DNA from 3 places in the Streptomyces sp. NBC_00885 genome. Region 1 is predicted to be linked to each of the others. Evidence: riboswitches for the same ligand, from Rfam matches in the RefSeq annotation. Region 1 holds a riboswitch; each other region holds the start of a gene.
What was found. Region 1 has a riboswitch for thiamine pyrophosphate ahead of thiC (phosphomethylpyrimidine synthase ThiC). Riboswitches for the same ligand answer to the same signal wherever they lie in the genome.

Region 1 (5,140 bases):
GGTCGGACGGGGCAGTGTGGTCTATGTCCCCGCCGGAGTGGACCACAAGTTCCACCACATCACCGAGGATCTGCGGGTCATGGTGGTCTTTTCTCCCCCTGAGAGCTGACCGGAACCCTGCCCTCTCCCTAGGGGTTCACTCAGGGGAGATCAAGGGCTCGCGGGCCCCCGGACGTCACCCCTCGCGCATAGCATCGAAGCCAGGAACCCAGAGAAACGAGGTAGGGACGATGGCTGTGCGGGAGATATTCGCGGGGATGCCGTGGTGGGTGAAGTGGGTCGCGGTGCCCGTCATCGCCCTCGTGCTGTTCGGCGGCCTGATTGCCAGCGTGATCGGCTTTGTGATCGGCCTGCTCTTCAAGGTCCTGCTGTTCGTCGCACTTGTCGGCGGACTCGTCTTTGTCGTCCGGAAGTTCATGTCGTCCTCCAGCTCGCGGAGCGACTGGTAGTGACCAAGAGGACATATTCGGACGGGTGTTAGCCCGGCCGGCAGGACACCCCGAGCGGCGGGCGCTGCGGCATCCGCAGGCTGCGGGCTCCCATCGGGACGGAGCCCCCGCGAGACAGCTCGTACGTGAGGCGGGCTCTCCGCTTCCCGTCGTCGCCGTCGCCGACACCCCTTGTACCCCTGCAGTCGACGAGTGGGTCGTTCTCAGCCCCTGGCGTCTCTATCAGTATCTGAAAACTCACTCCTTGTGATCTTCGAGCGCGTACTGGACGATTGCGTCAAGAGGGCCATGGGGATCTTTCCTGGCCTTTTTGCCGAGCTTTCCGTTCACTGCTTCATCCACTGCGGGGTACAGATGCGCGAGTCGGTCCAGGCCGAGGTCCTCATGAGTTTCCTTGTCTCCGAGGAGCTCTCCTTCCGGATCCCGGTGGAGATCCGGTACGAGACGAAGGATCCGTTCGCCGTGCGGATGACCTTCCACCTGCCCGGAGATGCGCCTGTGACCTGGACTTTCGGTCGGGAGTTGCTGGTGGACGGCATCAACGGCCCGAGCGGGGACGGCGATGTCCACATCGCGCCGACGCGTCCGGGGAAGCCGGCCGATGTGGCCATCCGGCTCCAGGTCGGCTGCGACCGGGCGCTGTTCCGCGTGAGTGCGGCGCCGCTCGTGGCCTTCCTCGACCGCACGGACAAGCTGGTGCCGCTGGGGCAGGAGCGTACGGTCGTCGACTTCGAGTGCAATCTCGACGAAGCCCTCGGGCGCATCCTCGCCGAGGAGAACGCGGGCTGAGCAGCGCCGCGGCACCTACGGCTTGGGCCCGCTACCTCTTACGGCGGCGGCCACTGCCGCCACGCATCGCGGCCCGGCCTGTCGCCGGGAGCGGACCAGGCCGGTCGGCGGAGACCACCAGCGCCGCCAGCGCGGTGGTCACAGGCACCGAGGCGACCAGGCCGATCGAACCGATGAGGGTCCGTACGATCTCCTCCGCCACCAGCTCGCTGCTGGCCACCGTCCCCACACTGCTCTGGGCGATCGAGAAGAGCAGCAGCAGCGGCAACGCGGCGCCCGCGTAAGCCAGTACGAGCGTGTTGACGACGGACGCGATGTGGTCCCGGCCGATGCGGATACCGGCCCGGTAGAGCGCCCGCCGGCCCATGTCCGGGTCCGCCTGATGCAGTTCCCACACCGCCGAGGTCTGGGTCACCGTCACATCGTCGAGCACACCGAGCGAGCCGATGATGACGCTCGCAAGCAGCAGACCGCTCAAGTCGATGTTCGGAAACAGGCCGTGGATAAGGCCGGTGCTGTCGTCTGTGTTGCCGCTCAGACTCGCCCAGCCGATGAACAGCGAGCCCAGCAGCCCGATCACCAGCAGCGAGATCAGGGTGCCGATCACCGCGACCGAGGTGCGCGCGCTCAGCCCGTGGCACAGATAGAGCGCGATCAGCATGATCGCGCTCGCGCCGACCACCGCGACGATCAGCGGATTGGAGCCCTGCAGGATCGCGGGCAGGATGAACAGGGTCAGTACGGCGAAGGAAGCAGCGAGCGCGATCAGCGCCATCACACCGCGCATCCGCCCCACCAGCACCACCGCAAGCGCGAAGATTCCGGCCAGCACTGCCAACGGGAACTCCCGGTCCACGTCGGTCACGGAGTACTGAAGATCACGGGGCGCGTCGGGGGCGTACGCCACCACCACACCCTGGCCCTCGCTCAACTGGCGGGTCGCATCCGGCTGGACGATCTCGACGAAGGTGCGGCCCTTGTCCTTGCCGGTGGTGACCTTGACCGTCGCCTTCTTGCACGTGCCCTGCTGGGCATTGACCGCCTCGCGTCCCTCCGGTGTGGAGGTGTCGCCGGTCGGCGGGACCTGCGCGGCGTTCACGTCCTTGCAGTCGACCTTCTCGACCCGAACCACCTTGCCCTGCTCGGTCTGCCGGTCGAAGCCGACACCGGTGCGCTCATGGCCGGGAGCGCCGCCCGGCCAGAGCACGACGAGGCCCACGACGACGGCCGCGGCGAAAGGAATCAGCACCGCGGCGATGACCTTGCGGAGGTGCTGCGAGACGGGTGCGGCGGGCCCATGGCTGTGCGAGTGGCCATGGGGCTCGGGCGTCTGCGGCGGGGGTGTCGGCGATGAGGTCACCGACCGATCATCGCAAGAACGACGGGGCCCACTGTTCAGCACGCCAGAAATGACGCTAGCGTGGTGGCACCTTTGCACACGCGGGAGCTCGGAGCACCGGGCTGAGAGGGCGCTGAAATCCGTACGAACCGTACGGAAGCGGCTGCGCCGACCGCCGAACCTGTTACCGGGTAATGCCGGCGTAGGGAGTAGGTCACGATGACCGTTCAGGATGCACGCACGCCTGCCTCGAATCAGCCCGAGGCCGGGAAGTCCATCGGCTGGCACAAGGGATACGTCGAGGGCTCGCGTCCCGACCTCCGGGTGCCGGTCCGCCAGGTGCACCTCACCAACGGCAAGGACGTGACGCTGTACGACACGTCCGGCCCGTACACCGATCCGAACGTCGAGACCGACGTGCGCCGCGGGCTTGCGCCGCTGCGGGAGAACTGGATCATCGGCCGTGGCGACACCGAGGAGTACGCGGGCCGCCCGGTCCGCCCGGAGGACGACGGGATCAAGCACACCTCGCCGAGGGGCGGTCTGCGCAACCTCGACGCGGTCTTCCCCGGCCGCCCGCGCCAGCCCCGGCGGGGACGCGACGGGCAGGCGGTGACGCAGCTCGCGTACGCCCGCCGTGGCGAGATTACGCCGGAGATGGAGTACGTCGCGATCCGCGAGAACGTCTCCCCCGAGGTCGTACGCGAGGAGATCGCCGCAGGTCGCGCGGTCCTTCCCGCCAACGTCAACCACCCGGAGATCGAGCCGATGATCATCGGCAAGCGGTTCCTGGTGAAGGTCAACGCCAACATCGGCAACTCCGCGGTCACTTCCTCCATCGAGGAGGAGGTCGAGAAGATGACCTGGGCGACGCGCTGGGGCGCGGACACGGTCATGGACCTCTCCACCGGCCGCAACATCCACACCACCCGTGAGTGGGTGCTGCGCAATTCTCCCGTCCCGATCGGTACCGTGCCGCTCTACCAGGCGCTCGAGAAGGTCGACGGCAGGGCCGAGGAACTGACCTGGGAGATCTACAAGGACACGGTCATCGAGCAGGCCGAGCAGGGCGTCGACTACATGACGGTCCACGCGGGTGTGCGGCTGCCGTACGTCCCGCTGACCGCCAACCGCAAGACCGGCATCGTCTCGCGCGGCGGCTCGATCATGGCGGCGTGGTGTCTCGCGCACCACAAGGAGTCGTTCCTGTACGAGAACTTCGAGGAGCTCTGCGAGATCCTCGCCGCGTACGACGTGACGTACTCCCTCGGCGACGGTCTGCGGCCCGGCTCGATTGCGGACGCCAACGACGAGGCGCAGTTCGCTGAGTTGCGCACGCTCGGGGAACTCAACTCGATCGCGAAGCGTTTCAACGTGCAGACGATGATCGAAGGACCCGGTCACGTCCCGATGCACAAGATCAAGGAGAACATCGACCTCCAGCAGGAGATCTGCGAGGAGGCCCCCTTCTATACGCTCGGCCCGCTCACCACGGACGTGGCCCCGGCGTATGACCACATCACCTCCGGCATCGGGGCGGCGATGATCGCCTGGTGGGGCACGGCGATGCTCTGCTACGTCACGCCCAAGGAGCACCTGGGCCTGCCCAACCGTGACGACGTCAAGACGGGCGTCATCACCTACAAGATCGCTGCCCACGCGGCCGACCTCGCCAAGGGGCACCCGGGCGCCCAGGAGTGGGACGACGCGCTGTCCGACGCCCGGTTCGAGTTCCGGTGGGAGGACCAGTTCAATCTGGCCCTCGACCCGGACACGGCACGGGAGTTCCACGACGAGACGCTCCCGGCCGAGCCGGCGAAGACCGCGCACTTCTGCTCCATGTGCGGCCCGAAGTTCTGCAGCATGAAGATCTCGCAGGACATCCGGCGCCGGCACGGCGGCTCGAAGCAGGAGATCGAGGAGGGTATGGCGGAGAAGTCGAAGGAGTTCGCCGCCGCGGGCAATCGCGTGTATCTGCCGATCGCGGAGTGATACCCCGCCGCTGGGTCGTGCGCCGCTGGGGCGTGTCCCCCCGGCACCGGCCGGGGATCACTCCGGCTGGTGCTCGGGGCCGCCGAAGTCCGGGCTTGTGAAGTCCGGGCTGGTGAAGGTGGGGCGCTGGCCCGACGTCGAGCCCTCGCTCGGGCTGGAGTAGTCCGGGCCGCTGTAGCCGACCTTCGGGATACGGCTCACATGGCGCGGCGGGGCCGCGGAGGTCGGGTCGGCGCTGGGGTCGGCGAGTGCTGCTGCCAGGAAGGGCAGGAGACCGCGCTCCAGCAGGGCGTGGCGCCAGGCCTCTTTGGCCCGGGACACTTCGTCGGGCAGTTCGCCCGTCGACTCCTCGGCCGGGAGTTGGGTCGCGCCATTGCGCAGCGCGGTCAGCAGCAGTCCTATCGCGGCGACCAGAATGGCGGCCGCCGTGAGGGCCGCGAAGAACCAGCCCGCCGCGACCAGGGTCGCCGCGAAGGACGGCGTGGGGCTGAGCATTTTCAGGATGTAGCCGACGAGCAGGAAGATCAGTGCGGCTGTCCCCGCGAGCACCGGGGCCAGTACGGCTATGACG
Region 2 (5,140 bases), 2.2 Mb from region 1:
GGCCTTCTCCAGTTCGCTCTCGGCCTGGGCGAGCGGCTTGCCCTTGACGTCGGGGACCCGGACGATCTCGGGGCCGCGCGAGACGAAGACGGTCACCGAGCCATTGCCGCGGATGCGCTCGTTCGTCCCGGGGTCGGTCTTGATGACCGTGCCGCGCTGGACCGTTTCGCTGAAGTCGTACCGGACCGACTTCACATCGAGTCCGGCGCTCTTCAGCTCCTGCCTGGCGTCCTTCTCGGTCTTGCCGATCAGGGCCGGGACCCGGGTGAACTGCCCGGAATTGATGTACCAGACGCCCGCGCCCACGCCGAGCACGAGCAGCACCGCGACCAGGGCGGCGAGCAGGCCGCGCCGGGGTACGGCGCCGCCTCCCGTCGGCCGGGGCGGCTCCGGCGGCTCCGGAGGCGGCATCGTCAGCCGGGCGGTGTGGTTGACCCCGGGCTCCACGCGGGGGAGTACGCGGGGGATCACGCTGGTGGCGTCCTCCGAGGCGGGCGAGGGCTCTGCGGCGGCGGGCTCGGCCGCATCGGCTGCCAGTGCCTGCGGCGGCACCAGGTCCAGCTGCTCGTCGCTGAGCGGTGCCCTGGCCGCGCGCGCCTGTGCCAGCAGCGCGACAGCGTCGTAAGGGCGCACCTCCGGATTGCGTGCGGTGGCGCTCGCAACGAGCTCGTCGAGCTCGACGGCGAGCCCCGGCACCAGGGCGGAGGGCGACGGCATGTCCTCGTTCATGTGCTGGAACAGGACCTGGGCGGGAGTGTCACCGGAGTGCGGCTTGGAGCCGGTCAGCATCTCGTAGAGGACGACCCCGCACGCGTACACGTCGGCCCGGGTGTCGGACGTGCCGTACTCGATCTGCTCGGGAGCGAGATACGAGACCGTGCCCAGCACCGTGCCGGTGGTGTTGGTGACCGAGCCGACCGCGCGCACGAGACCGAAGTCGGCGACCTTGACCCGGCCGTCGTCCCCTATCAGCACGTTCTCCGGCTTCATGTCCCGGTGGACGAAGCCGGCCCGGTGGGCCGCGCCGAGCGCCGCCAGCACGGGCTCCAGGATGTCGAGCGCCGCCCGCGGCTGGAGCGCCCCGCGCTCGCGCAGTACGTCGCGGAGTGTGCAGCCGGCGACGTACTCCATGGCTAGGTAGACGTACGCACCCTCGGCGCCCTGGTCGAAGACCGCGACCACATTGGGGTGGGCGAGGCGCGCCACGGACTTGGCCTCGCGGATGAAGCGCTCCACGAAGGAGGCGTCGGTGGCGAGGGCGGGGTGCATCACCTTGAGCGCGAGCACCCGGTCGAGCCGGGTGTCGACGGCCCGGTAGACCGTGGCCATACCGCCGACTGCGATGCGCGCGTCGACGCGGTAGCGGCCGTCGAGCACCTGCCCGACGAGGGGGTCCTTGAGGGTCGTATCCACGCGGGAGATTCTACGAGTCATGGCTGACGGGGCGGATGCGGTGGGGTGGGACCGGAGCGGTACTGCAGCCGAGCTGTGACGCGGGGCTCGTTCTTCGGGGCGGCTGCCCCCGAACCCCGTGCGCCTGCGGCGGGCTTTCCCCTACCCGCCCCTTCCCGAACTGGGGGCAGGCCCCCAGACCCCCGGTACGCGCTTCGCGCGTGTCCTCAAACGCCGGACGGGCTGAATTTCAGCCCCGCCGGCGTTTGAGGAGCGGGGTCTGGGGCGGAGCCCCAGTTCGGGAAGGGGCGGGGTGGGGAACAAGCCCGCGCAGCGGTCAGAACGCCGGGCGTTCCGGGTCCAGGGCCGCCCGGCCCTCGACCGGCGACGACGCCTCCGCGAAGTGCCGCCGCGGAATCCGCCCCGCCCGCCGCGCCAGCCGCCCCGCCTCCACCGCGTGCCGCATCGCCTCCGCCATCAGCACCGGCTCCTGCGCCCGGGTGACCGCCGATGCCAGCATCACCGCCGCGCAGCCCAGTTCCATCGCGAGCGCGGCGTCGGACGCCGTACCGGCCCCGGCGTCCAGAATCACCGGCACGCGCGCGTGCTCGACGATCAGCTGGAAGTTGTGCGGGTTGCGGATGCCCAGGCCGGAGCCGATCGGTGAGCCCAGAGGCATGATCGCCGCGCAGCCCACATCCTGGAGCTTCCGGGCCAGCACCGGGTCGTCGTTGGTGTACGGCAGCACCGTGAAGCCGTCGTCGACCAGGGTCTCCGCGGCCTCCAGCAGCTCGATCGGATCCGGCAGCAGCGTGCGCTCGTCCGCGACGACCTCCAGCTTGATCCAGTCCGTGCCGAGCGCCTCACGCGCGAGACGCGCGGTCAGGACGGCCTCGCCCGCGGTGAAGCAGCCCGCCGTATTGGGCAGGACCCGGATGTTCAGCTTCTCCAGGACGGACAGGACGGAGCCCTGGACGGTCGGATCGAGGCGCCGCATCGCGACGGTGGTGAGTTCTGTGCCGCTCGCGGCGAGGGAGCGTTCGAGTTTGTCGAGGCTGGGTGCCCCGCCCGTACCCATGATCAGCCGGGAGTTGAACGAGGTGTCGCCGATGGTCAGACGGTCGTCGGCCACCCTGCTCAGCCTCCCTGCACGGCGGTGAGAACCTCGACGCGATCGCCGTCGCCGAGCAGCGTGCCCGACCACTGGCCGCGCGGGACGACCGCCTCGTTGACGGCTGCGGCGACCCCGGACGGCGCGGCCGTGAGTGCCCCGACCAGGGTGTCCAGGGTGGTTCCGGCGGCGAGCTCGCGGGCCTCGCCGTTGACGGAGACGGAGATGGACACGGAGACGTTCATGCGGGCTGCTCCAGACGCACGGGAGAGAAACGCAGCGGCGTGAAGGCACGCGCCTCGTCCGGCAGCACGCCGGTCGCCAGCAGCTCGGCCAGCACATCGCCGGTGACGGGGGTCAGGAGCACCCCGTTGCGGTAGTGGCCGGTGGCCAGATGGAGACCGGGCAGGGCGCTCGGGCCGAGCAGCGGCGCATTGTCGGGGGAGGCGGGCCGCAGCCCTGCGCGGGTCTCGGTGAGCGGCAGCTCGGTGATGCCGGGCACCAGTTCGTGCGCGTCGCGCAGCAGCTCGTAGACCCCGCCGGCGGTGACCGTCCTGTCCCAGCCGAGTTCCTCGCTCGTCGCGCCGATCACCAGCTCGCCGTTCTCGCGCGGCACCAGATAGACATCGCTGCCGCGCACGACGGCCCGCACGGTCCGGGACAGGAAGGGGGCGTGCGTCCTGGGCACGGTCAGCCGCAGGACCTGGCCCTTTACCGGCCGTACGGGGGGAAGCACCTCTGCCGGTACGCCGCCCAGCAGGCCGCTGAGGCTGCCGCCCGCCAGGACGACCTGGTCCGCGGTGAGCTCCTCGCCTTCAGTCAGTACGGCTCCGGCCGCCCGGTCCCGTACCACCGAAAGCCGTTCGGCCCAGCCCCGGTGGAAGATCACCCCGGCGCGCTCGCAGGCCGTCACGAGCGCCCCTGCCAGCCGTCGCGGATCGACCTGATGGTCGCCGTCCACCCGCAGGCCCCCGCGTACGCCGGGCGCGAGCATCGGTTCGAGGCGACGGCACTCGCGCCCGCTCAGCCATTCAGACTCCAGGCCGGACCGGTGCTGGAGGGCGTGCAGTTCACGCAGATGCGCCCGGTCGTCGGCGTCGAGTGCGACGGCGAGCGTGCCGCATGCGCGGTAGCCGACCGACTGCCCGCTCGCCTCCTCCAGCTCGGCAACGAAGGCCGGATAGCGGCGCCCCGATTCGAGATTCAGGCCGAGCAGGGTCTGCTCTCCGTAGTGAAGCTCGGTGACGGCGGCCAGCATGCCCGCGGCGACCTGTGCGGCCCCGCCGCCCGGCTCGGGATCGGCGAGCGCAACCCGCAGTCCGCGCTGTGCGGCTCGCCAGGCCGTGACCAGACCGATGATTCCGCCCCCGATGACGAGGACGTCTGAAGTGCGCGTTTCGGAAATACGCGACATGGGCGTCCAGCCCCTCCCTTCGCCGGCATGACCCGGATCAGGTTCGTACGGTCGGAGGCCGCCCAGCCTCCCTCTCAGCCCGGTGCGTCCGGGCTCCCGCGAGTGCCTTACGGTGGCCACCCTAACCCCAGCCCTCAACTCGCAGTAAGGGAGCAGGCGCTGTGACGGTCGCCGGCGTGCGGCGGCGCGGGCGTCGCCGAACACGCTTCCTGACGGACAGTCAGATGCGTAAGGTTGCAGGGTGAGCGAGCAGCAGCAGACAGCACAGGCAGCGCGGCGCGTGGTCGTCGTCGGCGCGGGAATGGCCGGGGTCCAGACCGCCGTGGCCCTGCGCGAACAGGGCTTCACCGGACCCGTCATCCTGATCGGCGCCGAGCCCCACCAGCCGTACGACAGGCCGCCCCTCTCCAAGGCGATCCTGCTCGGCAAGGCCGAGGGCTCGGCCTTCGAGGTCGACTTCGAGGCACTCGGCATCGAGCTGCGGCTGGGCTGCGAGGTGCACGGCGTACGCCCGGACGATCATGAACTGGACACCGAGGCGGGAGCCGCCCCGTACGACGTCCTGGTCATCGCCAGCGGCGCGGAGCCGATCACGCTGCCGGGCGCCGAGGGCGTTGCCGGGGTTCATCTGCTGCGCACCCTCGACGATGCCGCACGGCTGCGCCCCGTCCTTGCCGAGCAGAACGACATAGTGGTCGTCGGCGCGGGCTGGATCGGCGCGGAATTCGCCACGGCCGCCCGCGAGGCCGGCTGCACCGTCACCGTCGTCGAGGCGGCCGACCGGCCGCTCGCGGGCGCCCTGCCCGCAGAGGTCGCCGCCCCGATGACCGACTGGTACGCGCAGTACGGCGTCGAACTCATCACCCACGCGCGCGTGGCCGGCATCGAGCCCGGAACGGTGATCCTCGCGGACGGCCGTGAGCTCGCGGCCGGAGCCGTGGTCGTCGGCATCGGCGCGCGCCCCGCCACCGGCTGGCTCGCGGGCTCCGGCATCGCGCTCGGCCCGGACGGCGCAATCACCGCGGACGAGCATCTGCGCACCTCGCTGCCCGATGTGTACGCGGTCGGCGACTGTGCCTCCTTCCCGTCCGGCCGCTACGGCGAACGGCTGCTCGTGCACCACTGGGACAACGCCCTGCAGGGGCCGCGCACGGTGGCCGCCAACGTCATCGCGAGCGCTCGCCGGGAGCCGGAGCAGATCTACGACCCGGTGCCGTACTTCT
Region 3 (5,140 bases), 2.0 Mb from region 1:
CCCCGGTTGCGCGGTGCAAGACGATCGGTGCATTGCCCACGTCTTGGGGCTGTGACGGCTGCGCGGTTCACAGCACGCCGAGGTCTGTGTCTGGTCGGCAGTACGGGCATGCCGTGATTCCGTCTTCTGTGATTGCGCGGAGTGCCTGCTCGCGGGTCAGCCGTTTCGTGGGGTTGCCGGCCATGCGGCAGTCGATCGTGTGCACCGCGTCCGGGCTGGGTTTGCCACCTGCCCGTAGCATCGACAGCTTCCATGCAGGCTCGCGTGGGGGCAGAGTGCGTGCCGCGCGCGCAGCGGCTGCCTCCTGGCGCTCCAGTTCCGCGATGGATTCGTCGGTGCGGCGCAGTTGCCACGCGAGCCACTGGCGGACGCTGCGCAGGCGGTCCAGTCGAGGCATCTGTTCGGACATGTGTTCGAGTCTAGGTCGCGACCGTGCTGGTCCGACAGGGAGGCCACGGCGGGGGAGAGGTTCGCCATGCCGTCGTCGTCGGCCCCAGTAGGTTCGCTCGCGCTCCCCGCTGGCCCCCTGGCCAGCCAGAACGCTCTCCGGGCTGGGCCGTCTGTGGGCCGTCTGAGGGTGCCCACCAGTGACCGACAACGACCGACAACGCCCACCCCGCAAGCCGACGGCCCCAGGTCACGGGAATCCTTCTGCGACACTGGTGGGACCATGCCCAAGCCCGGAGAACTCACTTTCGTCGCGCCCCGCGGTGCCAAGAAGCCCCCGCGGCATCTCGCCGACCTCACGCCCGCCGAGCGCAAGGACGCCGTCGCCGCGATCGGCGAGAAGCCGTTTCGTGCCAAGCAGCTCTCGCAGCACTACTTCGCGCGGTACGCCCACGACCCCACCCAATGGACCGACATCCCCGCGTCCGCGCGCGAGAAGCTCGCCGCCGAGCTGCTGCCGGATCTTATGTCCGTCGTGCGGCACATCTCGTGCGACGAGGACACCACCCGTAAGACCCTGTGGCGGCTTCACGACGGCACGCTTGTCGAGTCCGTGCTCATGCGCTACCCGGACCGGGTGACCATGTGCATCTCCTCGCAGGCCGGCTGCGGGATGAACTGCCCCTTCTGCGCCACCGGGCAGGCGGGGCTCGACCGCAATCTGTCGACCGCCGAGATCGTGCACCAGATCGTCGACGGGATGCGCGCCCTGCGTGACGGCGAGGTGCCCGGAGGCCCGGCGCGGCTGTCCAACATCGTCTTCATGGGCATGGGCGAGCCGCTCGCCAACTACAAGCGGGTCGTCGGCTCCATCCGCCGTCTCACCGACCCCGAGCCGGACGGTCTCGGTCTCTCGCAGCGCGGGATCACCGTCTCCACCGTCGGTCTGGTGCCCGCGATGCTGCGCTTCGCCGACGAGGGCTTCAAGTGCCGCCTCGCCGTCTCGCTGCACGCGCCGGACGACGAGCTGCGTGACACCCTGGTCCCGGTCAACACGCGCTGGAAGGTCCGCGAGGTCCTGGACGCGGCATGGGAGTACGCGGAGAAGTCAGGCCGCCGTATCTCCATCGAATACGCTCTGATCAGGGACATCAATGATCAGGCATGGCGGGGCGATCTGCTGGGCCGCCTGCTCAAGGGCAAGCGCGTCCACGTGAATCTGATCCCGCTCAACCCGACGCCGGGCTCGAAGTGGACGGCATCGCGCCCCGAGGACGAAAAGGCCTTCGTGGAGGCGATCGCGGCCCACGGCGTGCCCGTGACCGTACGGGACACCCGTGGCCAGGAGATCGACGGAGCGTGCGGACAGCTCGCGGCGTCCGAGCGGTAGTCTGGGCTCGAACATTTGCATATTCCGACAGGGGAGCGCCACAGCGCTGAGAGTGCGGCACATGCTTGGAAACAAGCACGTGGTCGCAGACCCTCTGAACCTTGCCCAGGTCATTCTGGGTAGGAAGTTCGGTCATCACTCAAGCTGTTGCGCCCTGCTCACGCCATGTGAGCAGGGCCGCGTCTCTTCCTGGTCACTCCAGGAGGAATTCAGTGAGCACCACCAAGAAGGTGGCGGTTTCCGCCATCGCCGTCGCGCTCGGCGTCTCGACGCTCGCCGCGTGCGGGGAGTCCGAGGACTCCGCCACGGGCAGCGGTCCGAAGTCCAAGACCGTGACGCTCGTCAGCCATGACTCGTTCGTCGCCTCGCCCGCCGTACTGAAGCAGTTCACCAAGGAGACCGGCTACACGGTCAAGGTGCTCCAGAGCGGCGACGCCGGCGCCGCCCTCAACAAGGAGATCCTCACCAAGGGCTCCCCGCAGGGCGATGTCTTCTTCGGCGTCGACAACACCCTCCTCTCGCGCGCCCTGGACAACGACCTGTTCACGCCGTACGAGGCCAAGGGCCTGGACCAGGTGCCCGACGAGGTGCAGCTCGACAAGGACAAGCACCGCGTCACGCCCGTCGACACCGGCGACATCTGCGTCAACTACGACAAGAAGTACTTCGCCGACAAAAAGCTGGCTCCGCCGCAGTCCTTCGACGACCTGATCAAGCCCGAGTACAAGAACCTGCTGGTCACGGAGAACGCGGCGACCTCGTCGCCCGGCCTCGGCTTCCTCCTCGGCAGCATAGGCAAGTACGGCGAGGACGGCTGGCAGGACTACTGGAAGAAGCTGAAGAGCAACGGCGTCAAGGTCGTCGACGGCTGGGAGCAGGCGTACAACAACGAGTTCTCCGGTTCCGCCGGTGGCAAGAAGGCCAAGGCGGACCGCCCGCTGGTCGTCTCGTACGCCTCCAGCCCGCCGGCCGAGGTGGTCTTCGCCAAGCCGCAGCCGACCGAGGCGCCCACCGGCGTCGCGACCGGAACCTGCTTCCGTCAGACGGAGTTCGCGGGACTCCTGAGCGGCGCGAAGAACGAGGAGGGCGGCAAGGCCCTGCTGGACTTCCTGATCTCCAAGCAGTTCCAGGAGGACATGCCGCTCAACATGTTCGTCTACCCGGTGGTCAAGGGCGCGAAGCTGCCCGAGGCGTTCACCAAGTTCGGCGCCGTCGTCGACAAGCCGGAGACCGTCGCTCCCGACAAGATCGCCAAGAACCGTGAGCAGTGGGTCCAGTCATGGTCCTCGCTCGTAGTGAAGTAACGAAGTCCGTCCCGGGTTCCGTCCGCGGTTCCGTCCGGGGGAATGCGGCGCGGCTCGGGCTGATGGCCGGGCCCGCCGTGTTCTTCGCGGTCTTCTTCGCCTACCCCGTCGTCTCGATCGTCGGCCGCGGTCTCCAGGTCGACGGGGTATGGCAGTTCGGGCGGATCGGCGAGGTGCTGAGCCGTGCCGACATCCAGCGCGTGCTGTGGTTCACCGCCTGGCAGGCGCTCGCCTCCACCGCGCTCACGCTGCTGATCGCGCTGCCCGCAGCGTATGTCTTCGCTCGCTTCGACTTCCCGGGCAAGCAGCTGCTGCGGGCGGTGGTGACCGTTCCGTTCGTGCTGCCGACCGTCGTCGTCGGGACCGCGTTCCTGGCGCTCCTCGGCCGTGGCGGACTGCTGGATGAGCTGTGGGGCGTCCGGCTGGACACCACGGTGTGGGCGATTTTGCTCGCGCATGTCTTCTTCAACTACGCCGTGGTCGTACGGACCGTGGGCGGTCTGTGGTCCCAGCTCGACCCGCGTCAGGAGGAAGCCGCCAGGGTGCTGGGTGCCGGGCGGTTCACGGCCTGGCGGCGGGTGACGCTGCCCGCGCTCGGACCCGCCGTGGCCGCCGCAGCCCTGATGGTCTTCCTCTTCACCTTCACCTCGTTCGGTGTCGTACAGATCCTCGGCGGACCGACCTTCTCGACGCTGGAGGTGGAGATCTACCGGCAGACGGCCCAGCTGCTGGATCTGCCCACGGCGGCCGTGCTCACGCTGGTTCAGTTCGCCGCGGTCGGCGCGATCCTGGCGGTGCACGCGTCGACGGTCCGGCGGCGGGAGACCGCGCTCAAGCTGGTCGACCCGGCTCAGACCGCGCGCCGGCCGCGCGGCCCCCGGCAGTGGGCGCTGCTCGGCGGGGTCCTGCTCACCGTGCTGTTGCTGATCCTGGTGCCCCTCGGAGTGCTTGTCGAACGCTCGCTGGACGGGCCCGGCGGTTACGGCTTCGACTTCTACCGGGCCCTGCAGTCGACCGGCGATGCAGGCGGCAGTTTCCTTGTCCCGCCGATCGAAGCGATCTGGAACTCGATGCGGTACGCGCTGGCGGCGACCGGCATCGCACTGCTCATCGGCGGGCTCGCGGCCGCCGCGCTCACCCGGCGCGCGGGACGGCTCGTGCGCGGGTTCGATGCGCTGCTGATGCTTCCGCTCGGGGTCTCCGCGGTGACCGTCGGCTTCGGTTTCCTGATCACCCTCGACAAGCCGCCGCTGGATCTGCGTACCTCGTGGATTCTCGTACCACTGGCGCAGGCGCTGGTCGGTGTCCCCTTCGTCGTACGGACCATGCTGCCCGTCCTGCGAGCGGTCGACGACCGGCTGCGCGAGGCAGCGGCCGTGCTCGGGGCCTCGCCGCTGCGGGTCTGGCGTGAGGTCGATCTGCCGATGGTGCGGCGTGCCGTGCTGATCGCGGCGGGGTTCGCCTTCGCCGTGTCGCTCGGTGAGTTCGGGGCGACCGTCTTCATCGCCAGGCCCGACCGTCCGACCCTGCCGGTCGCCGTGGCACGCCTGCTCGGGAGGCCCGGCGAGCTCAACTACGGCCAGGCGATGGCGCTTTCGACGATCCTGATGCTGGTGTGCGCGGCAGCGCTGCTGGTCCTCGAACGCATCCGTACCGACAAAACCTCCGGGGAGTTCTGATGGCCTTGCTGCGACTGGAGGATGTGACCGTACGGTTCGGGGCGCGCGCGGCGCTCGACGCGGTGGACCTGGAGGTCGCAGAGCACGAGATCGTCTGCGTACTGGGGCCGAGCGGCAGCGGCAAGTCCACCCTGCTGAGGATTGTCGCCGGCCTTCAGTCCGCGGACACCGGGCGGGTGCTGCTGTCCGGCGCCGACCAGGCGGGGGTTCCGGTGCACCGGCGCGGAGTCGGGCTGATGTTCCAGGACCACCAGCTCTTCCCGCAGCGCGACGTGGGCGGCAATGTCGCCTTCGGGCTGCGGATGCGCGGTGTCGGCCGGGCCGAACAGGCCCGCCGCGTCGATGAGTTGCTGACGCTCGTCGGGCTGCCCGCCGCACAG

Region 2: linked by a shared signal. The riboswitch ahead of thiO (glycine oxidase ThiO) and the one ahead of thiC (phosphomethylpyrimidine synthase ThiC) in region 1 are both predicted to bind thiamine pyrophosphate.
Region 3: linked by a shared signal. The riboswitch ahead of OHA61_RS09965 (thiamine ABC transporter substrate binding subunit) and the one ahead of thiC (phosphomethylpyrimidine synthase ThiC) in region 1 are both predicted to bind thiamine pyrophosphate.

The regions. Positions count from the first base shown of each region.
Region 1 is NZ_CP108796.1:4,272,713-4,277,852, forward strand. Features, by position in the region: gene OHA61_RS19355 (cupin domain-containing protein) at 1-109, shown strand, start outside; gene OHA61_RS19360 (DUF5326 family protein) at 237-449, shown strand; gene OHA61_RS19365 (SsgA family sporulation/cell division regulator) at 804-1,238, shown strand; gene OHA61_RS19370 (YibE/F family protein) at 1,270-2,598, opposite strand; TPP riboswitch at 2,669-2,803, shown strand; gene thiC (phosphomethylpyrimidine synthase ThiC) at 2,797-4,569, shown strand; gene OHA61_RS19380 (hypothetical protein) at 4,627-5,140, opposite strand, start outside.
Region 2 is NZ_CP108796.1:6,434,679-6,439,818, forward strand. Features, by position in the region: gene pknB (Stk1 family PASTA domain-containing Ser/Thr kinase) at 1-1,413, opposite strand, end outside; gene OHA61_RS29160 (thiazole synthase) at 1,730-2,524, opposite strand; gene thiS (sulfur carrier protein ThiS) at 2,530-2,748, opposite strand; gene thiO (glycine oxidase ThiO) at 2,745-3,917, opposite strand; TPP riboswitch at 3,915-4,027, opposite strand; gene OHA61_RS29175 (NAD(P)/FAD-dependent oxidoreductase) at 4,159-5,140, shown strand, end outside.
Region 3 is NZ_CP108796.1:2,294,483-2,299,622, reverse strand. Features, by position in the region: gene OHA61_RS09975 (DUF6233 domain-containing protein) at 68-409, opposite strand; gene rlmN (23S rRNA (adenine(2503)-C(2))-methyltransferase RlmN) at 671-1,777, shown strand; TPP riboswitch at 1,797-1,921, shown strand; gene OHA61_RS09965 (thiamine ABC transporter substrate binding subunit) at 1,990-3,081, shown strand; gene OHA61_RS09960 (ABC transporter permease) at 3,144-4,760, shown strand; gene OHA61_RS09955 (ABC transporter ATP-binding protein) at 4,760-5,140, shown strand, end outside.